Regions from separate parts of the Streptomyces sp. NPDC058289 genome, predicted to be linked through region 1. Evidence: riboswitches for the same ligand, from Rfam matches in the RefSeq annotation. Region 1 holds a riboswitch; each other region holds the start of a gene.

What was found. A riboswitch is a leader RNA that binds a small molecule or an ion and turns the genes downstream of it on or off. The one in region 1 is predicted to bind cyclic di-AMP.
Region 2: linked by a shared signal. The riboswitch ahead of ACFVX6_RS00550 (transglycosylase family protein) and the one ahead of ACFVX6_RS01205 (peptidoglycan DD-metalloendopeptidase family protein) in region 1 are both predicted to bind cyclic di-AMP.
Region 3: linked by a shared signal. The riboswitch ahead of ACFVX6_RS13155 (M23 family metallopeptidase) and the one ahead of ACFVX6_RS01205 (peptidoglycan DD-metalloendopeptidase family protein) in region 1 are both predicted to bind cyclic di-AMP.

Annotation. Positions count from the first base shown of each region.
Region 1 is NZ_JBHVYI010000002.1:65,240-68,403, forward strand. It holds gene ACFVX6_RS01200 (winged helix DNA-binding domain-containing protein) at 1-983, opposite strand, end outside; gene ACFVX6_RS01205 (peptidoglycan DD-metalloendopeptidase family protein) at 1,050-2,042, opposite strand; cyclic di-AMP (ydaO/yuaA leader) riboswitch at 2,047-2,242, opposite strand; gene ACFVX6_RS01210 (tyrosine-protein phosphatase) at 2,558-3,164, shown strand, end outside.
Region 2 is NZ_JBHVYI010000001.1:124,647-127,810, forward strand. It holds gene ACFVX6_RS00545 (transglycosylase family protein) at 135-1,253, shown strand; cyclic di-AMP (ydaO/yuaA leader) riboswitch at 1,530-1,702, shown strand; gene ACFVX6_RS00550 (transglycosylase family protein) at 1,705-2,415, shown strand; gene eno (phosphopyruvate hydratase) at 2,736-3,164, shown strand, end outside.
Region 3 is NZ_JBHVYI010000020.1:81,079-84,242, reverse strand. It holds gene ACFVX6_RS13160 (GntR family transcriptional regulator) at 1-389, opposite strand, end outside; gene ACFVX6_RS13155 (M23 family metallopeptidase) at 573-1,367, opposite strand; cyclic di-AMP (ydaO/yuaA leader) riboswitch at 1,380-1,539, opposite strand; gene ACFVX6_RS13150 (M16 family metallopeptidase) at 1,766-3,133, opposite strand.

The DNA.
Region 1 (3,164 bases):
ATCCCGGCGCCGGCCGGGCGCCACACCCCGGCGACGTAGCCGTCGACCAGCAGGGTCGCCAGGGTGTCGCCGTTCATCCGTGCGACGAGCTTGCGGTACTGCGGCGGGACGACGCGGCTCCGGTCGGCGTAGGCCAGCAGCACGCTGTCCCACATGGCCATCAGCCGGGGCGGCGCGGGCGTGTCCTCCTCCGGACGCGGTGCGTCCTGGACGTCGAAGAGCTCCTCGCCCTCCGGACCCACCAGCCGGTCGAGCCTTCCGGAGAGCTCCAGCGCGCGCAGCGCCTGGCGGACCCTGGCCCGCTGGACCAGCGAGAACTGCGCCACGTCCGCCGCCGACGCCGGCCCGAATCCTTCCAGGTAGCGCAGGACCAGCGTCCGCAGGGACTCCTCCGCCGCCTCCGGGTCCGCCGGTACCGTGCGCGGGCGGCTGGGGGGCGCCACGTACGACGGGCGCTCCCCGAACGACCACGGCGCGGCGGTGGGCGCGTGCAGCAGCGGCGCGTACTGCCGCAACCCCCACCAGGCTCCGGGCTGCGGCGCCGCTCCCAGCCGCTGTCCGAGCCAGGCCTCGCACTGCGCCGTCGTACGGGGCCGGTCGGCGAAGTCCAGCAGCTCCGGCACGAGGGCGTCGGCGTCCTCGGCGGTCAGCCCCGAGTCCGTGAAGCGGGTCCCGAGCCGGGCGGCCCGTACGGACGGCTGCACGGCCTCCCGGAAGGGCGGGTAGTCCTGCGCGTGCACGGCGTGCAGGGTCAGCCGCATCAGCGTCGACTTGACGACCTCGCGCCCCGTGAAGGCGGCGTCGAGGTCGGCCGGGTCGAAACCGGCGAGCCGGTTCCACAGCGCGAGGTAGGGCGAGGCCGCGTGCTGCGCCTGCAGGGCGACCACCCGGCGGACCGCGTCACCGACGCCCATCGCCTCGCGCCGCAGCAGCAACTGCCGTGCGAGGGTGGAGCGGTTGAGCTCCCTGGCGCTGACCTTCATGCCACGACCGTCCCGTCCCCTGTCGAAACGTGCAGCCTAACCGGCACCTCCGACAGCGCCTCGGATTCAGATGCTTACGCCCTTCGACCGGAGGTAGGCCAGCGGGTCGATGTCCGAGCCGTACGAGGGCCCGGTGCGGATCTCGAAGTGCAGGTGCGGGCCGGTCGAGTTGCCCGTGGAGCCGGAGAGCCCGATGCTCTGGCCACCGGTGACGCTCTGGCCGGACGAGACGGACAGCTGGGAGAGGTGCGCGTACTGGCTGTACTTGCCGTCGGCGTGCCGGATGACGACCTCGTTGCCGTACGAGCCGCTCCACCCGGCGGAGACGACGGTGCCCGCGCCGACCGCCTTGACGGTGGTGCCGGAGCTCGCGGCGAAGTCGACCCCGGTGTGGTAGCCGCTGGACCACATGGAGCCGGCGGTCTTGTACGCGGTGGAGGTGCCGCCGCCGACCGGGGCGACGAAGCCGGTCGACGTGGAGCCGCCCTGCTGCTTGGCGGGCGCCTTGGCGACGGGTGCCTTGGCGGCGGGCGCGGCGGCCCCATCGGAGGAATCCGACGAATCGCCAGAAGTGGAAGAACCGGAGGAAGGGGAGGAAGCAGACTTCTTGGCCCGCTTCGGCGTTTCGGCCGGCGCTTCGGCCGCCGCGGCCGGAGCCGCACCCTTCGCGCCGAGCGTGAGCCGGAGGCCCGGGTGGATCAGCGACGGATCGGTGCCCACGGCCTCGAGGTTGTCCGCGTAGAGCTGCTCCCAGCCACCGGTGAGGTGCTGGCGCTCGGCGATCTTGGAGAGGTAGTCGCCCGGCACCACGGTGTAGACGGTGGGGGCGCCCTGCGCGGCGGCCGGCGCGGCCTGGAGCGCGGCGGCGGCCTGCAGAGCCACGGCCTGCGGGGCCTGGACCGGAGCGGCGGCGGGCGCCGCGGCCGGGACACCCGCGGCGTGCGCGCCGGTGGCGCCGAGCAGCGGAAGCGCGAGGGCCGCGCCACCGGTGCCCGCGGCGGCGAACCCGCGGGATATCGAGCGGGACTTGGGACGGCGGTGCTTACCCGTTCCGGACATGTCGAATTCCTCTCCGACGCCTGCGAGGTGAGCTGTCGGGTTCGGACTGGAGATGTCCGGCCGCCCCTGTGCCGATGAACAGCACATGTACGGCTTCACCCCGAGCTGTCCCGTTGTAAAGATCTCAACCGGAGATCCGGAACAGCGGCTTACCTGGTTCCCCCGCTCCTGCCACGCGCGTGAATAGTCGGGTGCGGTTTCCGGTCGGTGGCAGGATTAGGCGGTCCGTCCGGATCGATCGCGAACGTAATCGAGTCCGGCCGCAGGGAACAAGTCATGAATTCCCCAACAGAATCTTGAAGATGACGAGCCGCCGGAATTCCGGTCACCCTGCGTCCATTCCGCACCTTCAACAACCGCCCCGGCAAGGCAATTCGCCATTCGCGATCAGCCACTCACCGTCACCGTATGATCTGGCTCACGGGGGCGTGTCCGATCTCGCCTCTCGCTAGGGCAAGTTGCCGCCAAGTGGCGTAATTCGGACACCATCAACGACGAAGACACGGAGGAGCCCGGTGACCCAGCCGATACCCCAGAGTCCCCACACCGATCTGGTGCCGCAGGAGCCGACACTGATCGGAGTGCGCAACTTCCGCGACGTGGGCGGATTGCCGACCACGGACGGTCGACGGGTCAAGTCGGGACGACTGTTCCGAAGCGGACATCTGGCGCATGCCACCGAAAGCGACGCGGAGTTCCTCGGGTCCCTCGGGCTGCACACCGTCTTCGACTTCCGCAACGGCGCCGACCACGCGCTGGAGGGTCCGGACGTGGAGCTGCCCGGCGTGCGCAACGTCGGCATTCCGCTGTCGGATCCGGCCGACGGCCGGGAGTTCTGGAAGATGGTCCGCGACGGGGACCTGGCACAGCTCCGCGAGATCCTGGGCGAGGGCAAGGCCGCCGCGCGGATGTCCCGTTCGTACCGGACGATCATCCGGACCCGCACCGCCGAGCACAGCCGGGTGGTGCACGCGCTCGCCGAGGACAGCGTCCCGGCCCTCATGCACTGCGCCGCCGGGAAGGACCGGGCCGGCCTGTCGATCGCGGTCACCCTGCTCGCGCTGGGCGTCGAGCGGGAGGCGATCGTCGCGGACTACCTGGAGTCGAACGCCCCGCACAACC
Region 2 (3,164 bases), on a different contig from region 1:
GACCTGAAGTCAGTTGACTGCCCAAACTTGTGACAGGCGTTCGAAGGCGACTAGGTTCTGCCGTTACCCCGCCGTTATGCGAAAGGTGCAGCCTCATGCGTTCCGGGAACGGCCGCCACAGACGCCCCCGACAAGTGCCCGCACTTGTCGTCACCGCCGGAGTCACCGGCACCGCACTCGCCCTGCCGCTGCTCGCGGCCACCGGCGCGAGCGCCGCGGAGACCTCCACATGGGACAAGGTCGCCGAGTGTGAGAGCGGTGGCACGTGGAGTGCCAACTTCGGCGGCGGCACCTACGGCGGGCTGCAGTTCAGCCAGGAGCAGTGGAAGAACGCCGGCGGGCTCGACTTCGCCGAGCGCGCCGACCTCGCCAGCCGCTCCCAGCAGATCGCCGTGGCCGAACGGGTACTGGCTTCCCAGGGCCCCCAGGCGTGGCCGCTGTGCGGAGTGCCGGCCGGTCTGACGCAGGACGCGCCGGCCGCCGTGGTGGACCCGGGTCTGCCCAGCGGTTCCGGATCCGCCACCCCCGCCCCGTCCCGCCCGGACGACTCCGTGCCCCACACCGGCACGGGCAAGCCGTCCACGGACTTCGGTGCCCCGACGCCCGAGAGCCCGGCTCCGTCGGCCCCGTCGGAGTCGCCACTTCCGGACTATCCGATCGGCGTGCCCGGCGAACTGCCCGTCATGCCCGCTCCGGACCTCCAGGCACCGCCTCCCGGGCTCCCGGGCGACCCGACGGCTCCCACGAGCCCCGTGGACCCCACCGCCCCGGTGGGCCCCGTCACTCCGGCGGACCCCACGACTCCGCCGCCGTCCGTGGACCCGACCGCGCCGGTGGACCCGACGGCTCCCGTGACCCCGTCGGTTCCGGGGGACTCGGCGAACCCGACGAACCCTGGCAATTCGGTGAACCCAGGCATTCCGGCAATTCCGGTCAACCCGGTTGATCCCACGGCCCCGACGACTCCGGCCGCCCCCGGCGATTCCGCTGCCCCGAGCGCTCCGGCGACCCCCGGCGCGACCGAGGGCGGCGGAAAGCACCGCGGCCAGGCGGCGGTCGAGACGCCCGCCGCGCCTGACGCCTCGTCGGAGCCGACGTACACCGTGAAGGCGGGCGACAGCCTCATCACGATCGCGGACGCCAACGGAGTGAAGGGCGGCTGGAAGGGGCTCTACGAGGCCAACGAGCAGGTCATCGGCGGCGATGCAGACCTGATCAAGCCCGGTCAGAACCTGGATCTAACGCACCAATAAGGGCACTTAAGGCGTCCGGAACCAGCTGATTGTCCGTTTTCTGTAAGTGAGACATGTGTCTCTTCAGGTCAACTGGCGTGTCCGGCCCGGACGGTTCCGCAAACCCCGCCCTCACCTGCGCAAACACCCTTCCGGGGAGCGCAAGTAGGCACCGCTTCCCCCCGATGTTCCTCGTTGAACATCGGGGGGAGACCTGTCTACCTTCTGAATCGCTCGCCACCGCGGGCTCCTTCGACCGCATCGCCGAATCCTGCCGGCGGACGGAGGGAACACTCGTCGCGTAAAGCGCCGAAGGCAGGAGCGGGGGAACCAAGGTAGGCGCCGGTAGCGGCCGTTGAGAGACGGTCACATCAGCCGGCTAGGGGTTAAGCCAAGCGCTAGGTCGCTCGGCCGGGCACTCACTCGCCCGAACCCGACAGCTCACCTCGTAGGCGTCGGTGAGGAGAACTCCATGCTGCTTTCGGGCAAGGGCAAGCACCGTCGCGGCTCCAAGGCCGTCCGCATCGTCACGCTCGCCGGTGTCGCCGGCGTCGCCGTGGCCGCGCCGCTGATGGCCGCGGGCACCGCTTCCGCTGCGACCGCCGGTGAATGGGACCGCGTCGCCGCGTGCGAGTCCGGCGGCAACTGGTCCATCAACACGGGCAACGGCTACTACGGCGGCCTGCAGTTCTCGTCCTCCACGTGGGCCGCGTACGGCGGCAAGTCGTACGCCGCGCAGGCCAACCAGGCCTCCAAGTCGCAGCAGATAGCCATCGCCGAGAAGGTCCTCAAGGGCCAGGGCAAGGGCGCCTGGCCGTCCTGTGGCGTGGGCCTGTCGAACTCCTCCTACACCGGCGGCTCGGCGGAGACCCCCTCCAAGCCGAAGACCCAGCCGAAGGCTGCGCCGAAGCAGGAGAAGAAGGCCGAGCCGAAGAAGGAGACCAAGCGCGTCGAGGCTCCGACCACCCGCTCCGAGCGTCCGGCCGTCGCGCCCGAATCCCCCAAGAGCGCTGCCCCCAAGACGGGCAACGGCTCCTACGAGGTCAAGTCCGGCGACACGCTGGGTGCGATCGCCGACGCGAACAACGTGTCCGGTGGCTGGGAGAAGCTCTTCGAGCTCAACAAGGACATCGTCTCGGACGCCGACCTGATCTTCCCGGGTCAGAAGCTGAACCTCAGCTGAAACATGTGAGAACGGTCGTGGCCGCTTCGGCGACGCGCAGTAGTTCCACACGTAGCTCCACCACGTAATTCCACCGCCCGGCGCGCAACCCCCTTCGCGCCGGGCGGTGCTGTGTGCGGGCGCGCTCGGCCTGACGGACCCTCCGGATCGCCGATGATCAAGGGTCCTATGTCCTGTAAGAGGGGCATTCAGGCCCTTTTTCGTCCCAGGACCCGGGCGGTCGGCTGGCCGAGTGCCCGGAGCCGGTTAGGCTCTAAGCGGCAAGGCCATCCCACGGCCTGACATGCCACCGCACACCCAGCGTCACATCCCAGAAGGAGATGCTCGTGCCGTCCATCGACGTCGTCGTAGCCCGGGAAATCCTGGACTCCCGAGGCAATCCCACGGTCGAGGTCGAGGTGGGCCTCGACGATGGCAGCACCGGCCGTGCTGCAGTCCCGTCCGGCGCCTCCACCGGAGCGTTCGAAGCCGTAGAGCTCCGCGACGGTGACCCCAACCGCTACATGGGCAAGGGCGTCGAGAAGGCGGTCCTCGCCGTCATCGAGCAGCTCGGCCCGGAGCTCGTCGGCTACGACGCCACCGAGCAGCGCCTGATCGACCAGGCGATGATCGACCTGGACGCCACCGAGAACAAGGGCTCCCTCGGCGCCAACGCCATCCTCGGTGTCTCCCTCGCCGTCGCGCACGCCGCGTCCGAGGCCTCCGACCTCCCGCTCTTCCGCTACCTCGGCGGCCCGAACGCGCACCTG
Region 3 (3,164 bases), on a different contig from region 1:
AACCAGCCGCCCAGGGAGCGCAGATCCTCCCCCTGGCCCCTCCTGGCCCGCTCCTGGCCCAGCCTGACCAGGCCGCGCAGCACCTTGAGGTGGGCCTCGCTGCGCCGCCGGGCCGCCCGGGCGGCCGCGAGGGGCTCCAGGAGCATCCGCAGCTCCAGGAGGTCGGCAGCCTCCTGCTCGGTCGGCTCGGCCACGCAGGCACCCGCGTGCCGGCGGGTGGTCACGAACCCCTCGGACTCCAGCGTGCGCAGCGCCTCGCGCACCGGGACGCGCGAGACCCCGTACCGGCGGGCCAGCACCTCCTCGGTCAGCCGGGCGCCGGGCCCGAACACCCCGGAGACGATGTCGTCGCGGACCGCTGTGCATACCGTGTGCGCGGGAATACGCAAGACCGGACCTCCGCCTTTTTCGTATGGCTGTGCGCGTTGCGACTCTATTGCAACACACGATAATTTCCGAGGACGGCCGGAAATACGAAACATTCACACACCGCGAAGCACGAAGTACGACGAAGGCCCCGACTCTGAGAGCCGGGGCCTTCGCGGAAGACGTGTGGTGCGGAGCGCAGCGGGTCAGACGTTGACGCCGTGCGAGCGCAGGTACGTGACCGGGTTGATGTCCGAACCGTAGTCGGCGCCGGTGCGGGCCTCGAAGTGCAGGTGCGGGCCGCTGGAGTTGCCCGTGGAGCCCGACAGGCCGATCTTCTGGCCCGGGGTGACCTGCTGGCCGACGGAGACGCTCAGCGAGGACATGTGGCCGTACTGGGTGTACGTGCCGTCGGCGTGCTTGATGACGACGTTGTTGCCGTACGCACCGCCGTAGCCCGCCTCGACCACGGTGCCGAGGCCCACGGCGTGCACCTCGGTGCCGGAGGCGGCGTGGAAGTCGATGCCCGTGTGGCTGCCGGAGGACCACATGCCGCCACCCGCGTGGTACTGGGTGCTGACGTAGGTGTCGTCGAGCGGGGACACGAAGGTGTTGAGGCGCTTGCGCTCCTCTTCGCGGGCGGCGCGCTCGGCGGCCTCGCGGTCGGCCTTGGCCTGGGCTTCGGCCTTCGCCTTGGCCTCGGCGGCCCGCTGCTTGGCGTCGGCCTCGGCCTGCGCCTTGGCGGCGGCGGCCTCGGCGGCCCGCTGCTGGGACTGGGCCTGGGCCTCGACGTCACCGGCGAGCTCGTCGGCCACCACGATGGTGTTGAGGGTGCCGGTGTCCTCGATGGAGGGGGACTGGTCCGCGGCGAACGCGGGACCGGCCAGGGAGCCGACGACACCAGTGGTGGCGAGGGCGGCTATGCCGGCATATCCGGCGGTCTTGCGGCTCAGACGACTCGAACCACGGTGCTTGCCGGCAACGCGACTGCCAAACGCCATGAAGGGGCTGATCCTTTCCTTCCCTCTCGCCTACCGGGTTAGCTGACGGGTTCGGAGCAGGAAGGTCTCCTACGGGCCCCCTCTTGCGAGGCGGTCCGATTCACCCCAGGGACACAAGTGGGTCCCCGGCTCCCCAGGCTCGCGCCTGACGGGGACTCGGCGATCGCTGTCCGGTGCCGCGGACGCGGCGGTTACAACTGACGAACAGCACGGCCGACGCTAGGCGGATCATCAGTCAATCGCCAAACAGACACGCCCTTTTGTTGCGTACGCCACACCACATACAAGCAACCACACCACTAAAGGGACATCGAGCCCAAAAAGGGCCCTGGTGGACAATCCACCAGGGCCCCTTGAACAGCGGGCCAGTTGACGGCCCGCCGGAGATCAACTGACGATCAGTTGGTGACCACGGTCACTGCGCCGATCCCGAGGGCCCGCACCGGCTCCTCGATCTGCGAGGCGTCGCCGACCAGGACCGTGACCAGACGGTCCACCGGGAAGGCGTTGACGACCGCCGAAGTGGCCTCCACCGTCCCGGTTTCGGCCAGCCGCGCGTACAACTGCGCCTGGTAGTCGTCCGGCAGCTCCTGCTCGACCTGGTCGGCGAGGGTGCCCGCGACGGAGGCGGCCGTCTCGAACTTCAGCGGGGCCACCCCCACCAAGTTCTGCACGGCCACGTCCCGTTCGGCGTCGGTCAGGCCGCCCTCCGCGAGGGTGCGCAGCACCGTCCAGAGGTCGTCCAGGGCCGGGCCGGTGTTGGGGGTGTCCACCGAGCCGCTGATGGCGAGCATCGAGGCGCCCTTGCCGTCGGCGGTGGAGCGCAGCACCTGGCCGAAGGCGCGCACGCCGTACGTGTACCCCTTCTCCTCGCGCAGCACCTTGTCCAGCCGGGAGGTGAGCGTGCCGCCCAGGCAGTACGTACCGAGCACCTGGGGCGCCCAGACCCGGTCGTGCCGGTCCGCCCCGATGCGGCCGATCAGCAGCTGCGTCTGGACCGCGCCGGGCCGGTCCACGATGACCACGCGGCCCGTGTCGTCCGCGGTGATCGGCGGAACCGGGCGCGGGGCGGTGGTGTCGCCGGTCCACGCGCCCAGGGTGTCGGCCAGGACGGCGTCCAGGTCGATGCCGGTCAGGTCGCCGACGACCACCGCGGTGGCGGTCGCGGGGCGCACGTGGGCCTCGTAGAAGGCCCGTACGGCCGCGGAGTCGATGCGGGCGACCGTCTCCTCGGTGCCCTGGCGCGGGCGGGACATCCGCAGGGTGGCCGGGAAGAGCTCCTTGGAGAGCTGCTTGGCGGCGCGGCGCTGCGGGTTGGCGCTCTCGTGCGGGATCTCGTCGAGCCTGTTGCGCACCAGGCGGTCGACCTCGGCGTCGGCGAAGGCCGGCGCGCGCAGCGCCTCGGCGACCAGGCCCAGCGCCTTGTGCAGGCGGGAGGCCGGGACCTCCAGGGAGACCCGCAGGCCGGGGTGGTCGGCGTGCGCGTCGAGGGTGGCGCCGCAGCGCTCCAGCTCGGCGGCGAACTCCTCGGCGGAGCGCTTGTCGGTGCCCTCGGACAGGGCGCGCACCATGATCGTGGCCACGCCGTCGAGGCCCTCGGGCTCCGCGTCGAGCGGGGCGGCGAGGTTGATCTCGACCGCGACCACCTGCTGGCCCGGGCGGTGGCAGCGCAGCAGGGTCAGGCCGTTGGCCAGTACCCCGCGCTCGGGGGCCGGGAAGGCCCACGGCTGCGGCTCGCCGGCCTCGGGGCGCGGGTGGAAGGTCATCGTGACGGCTGCGGTGTCGGCTGCGGTGTCG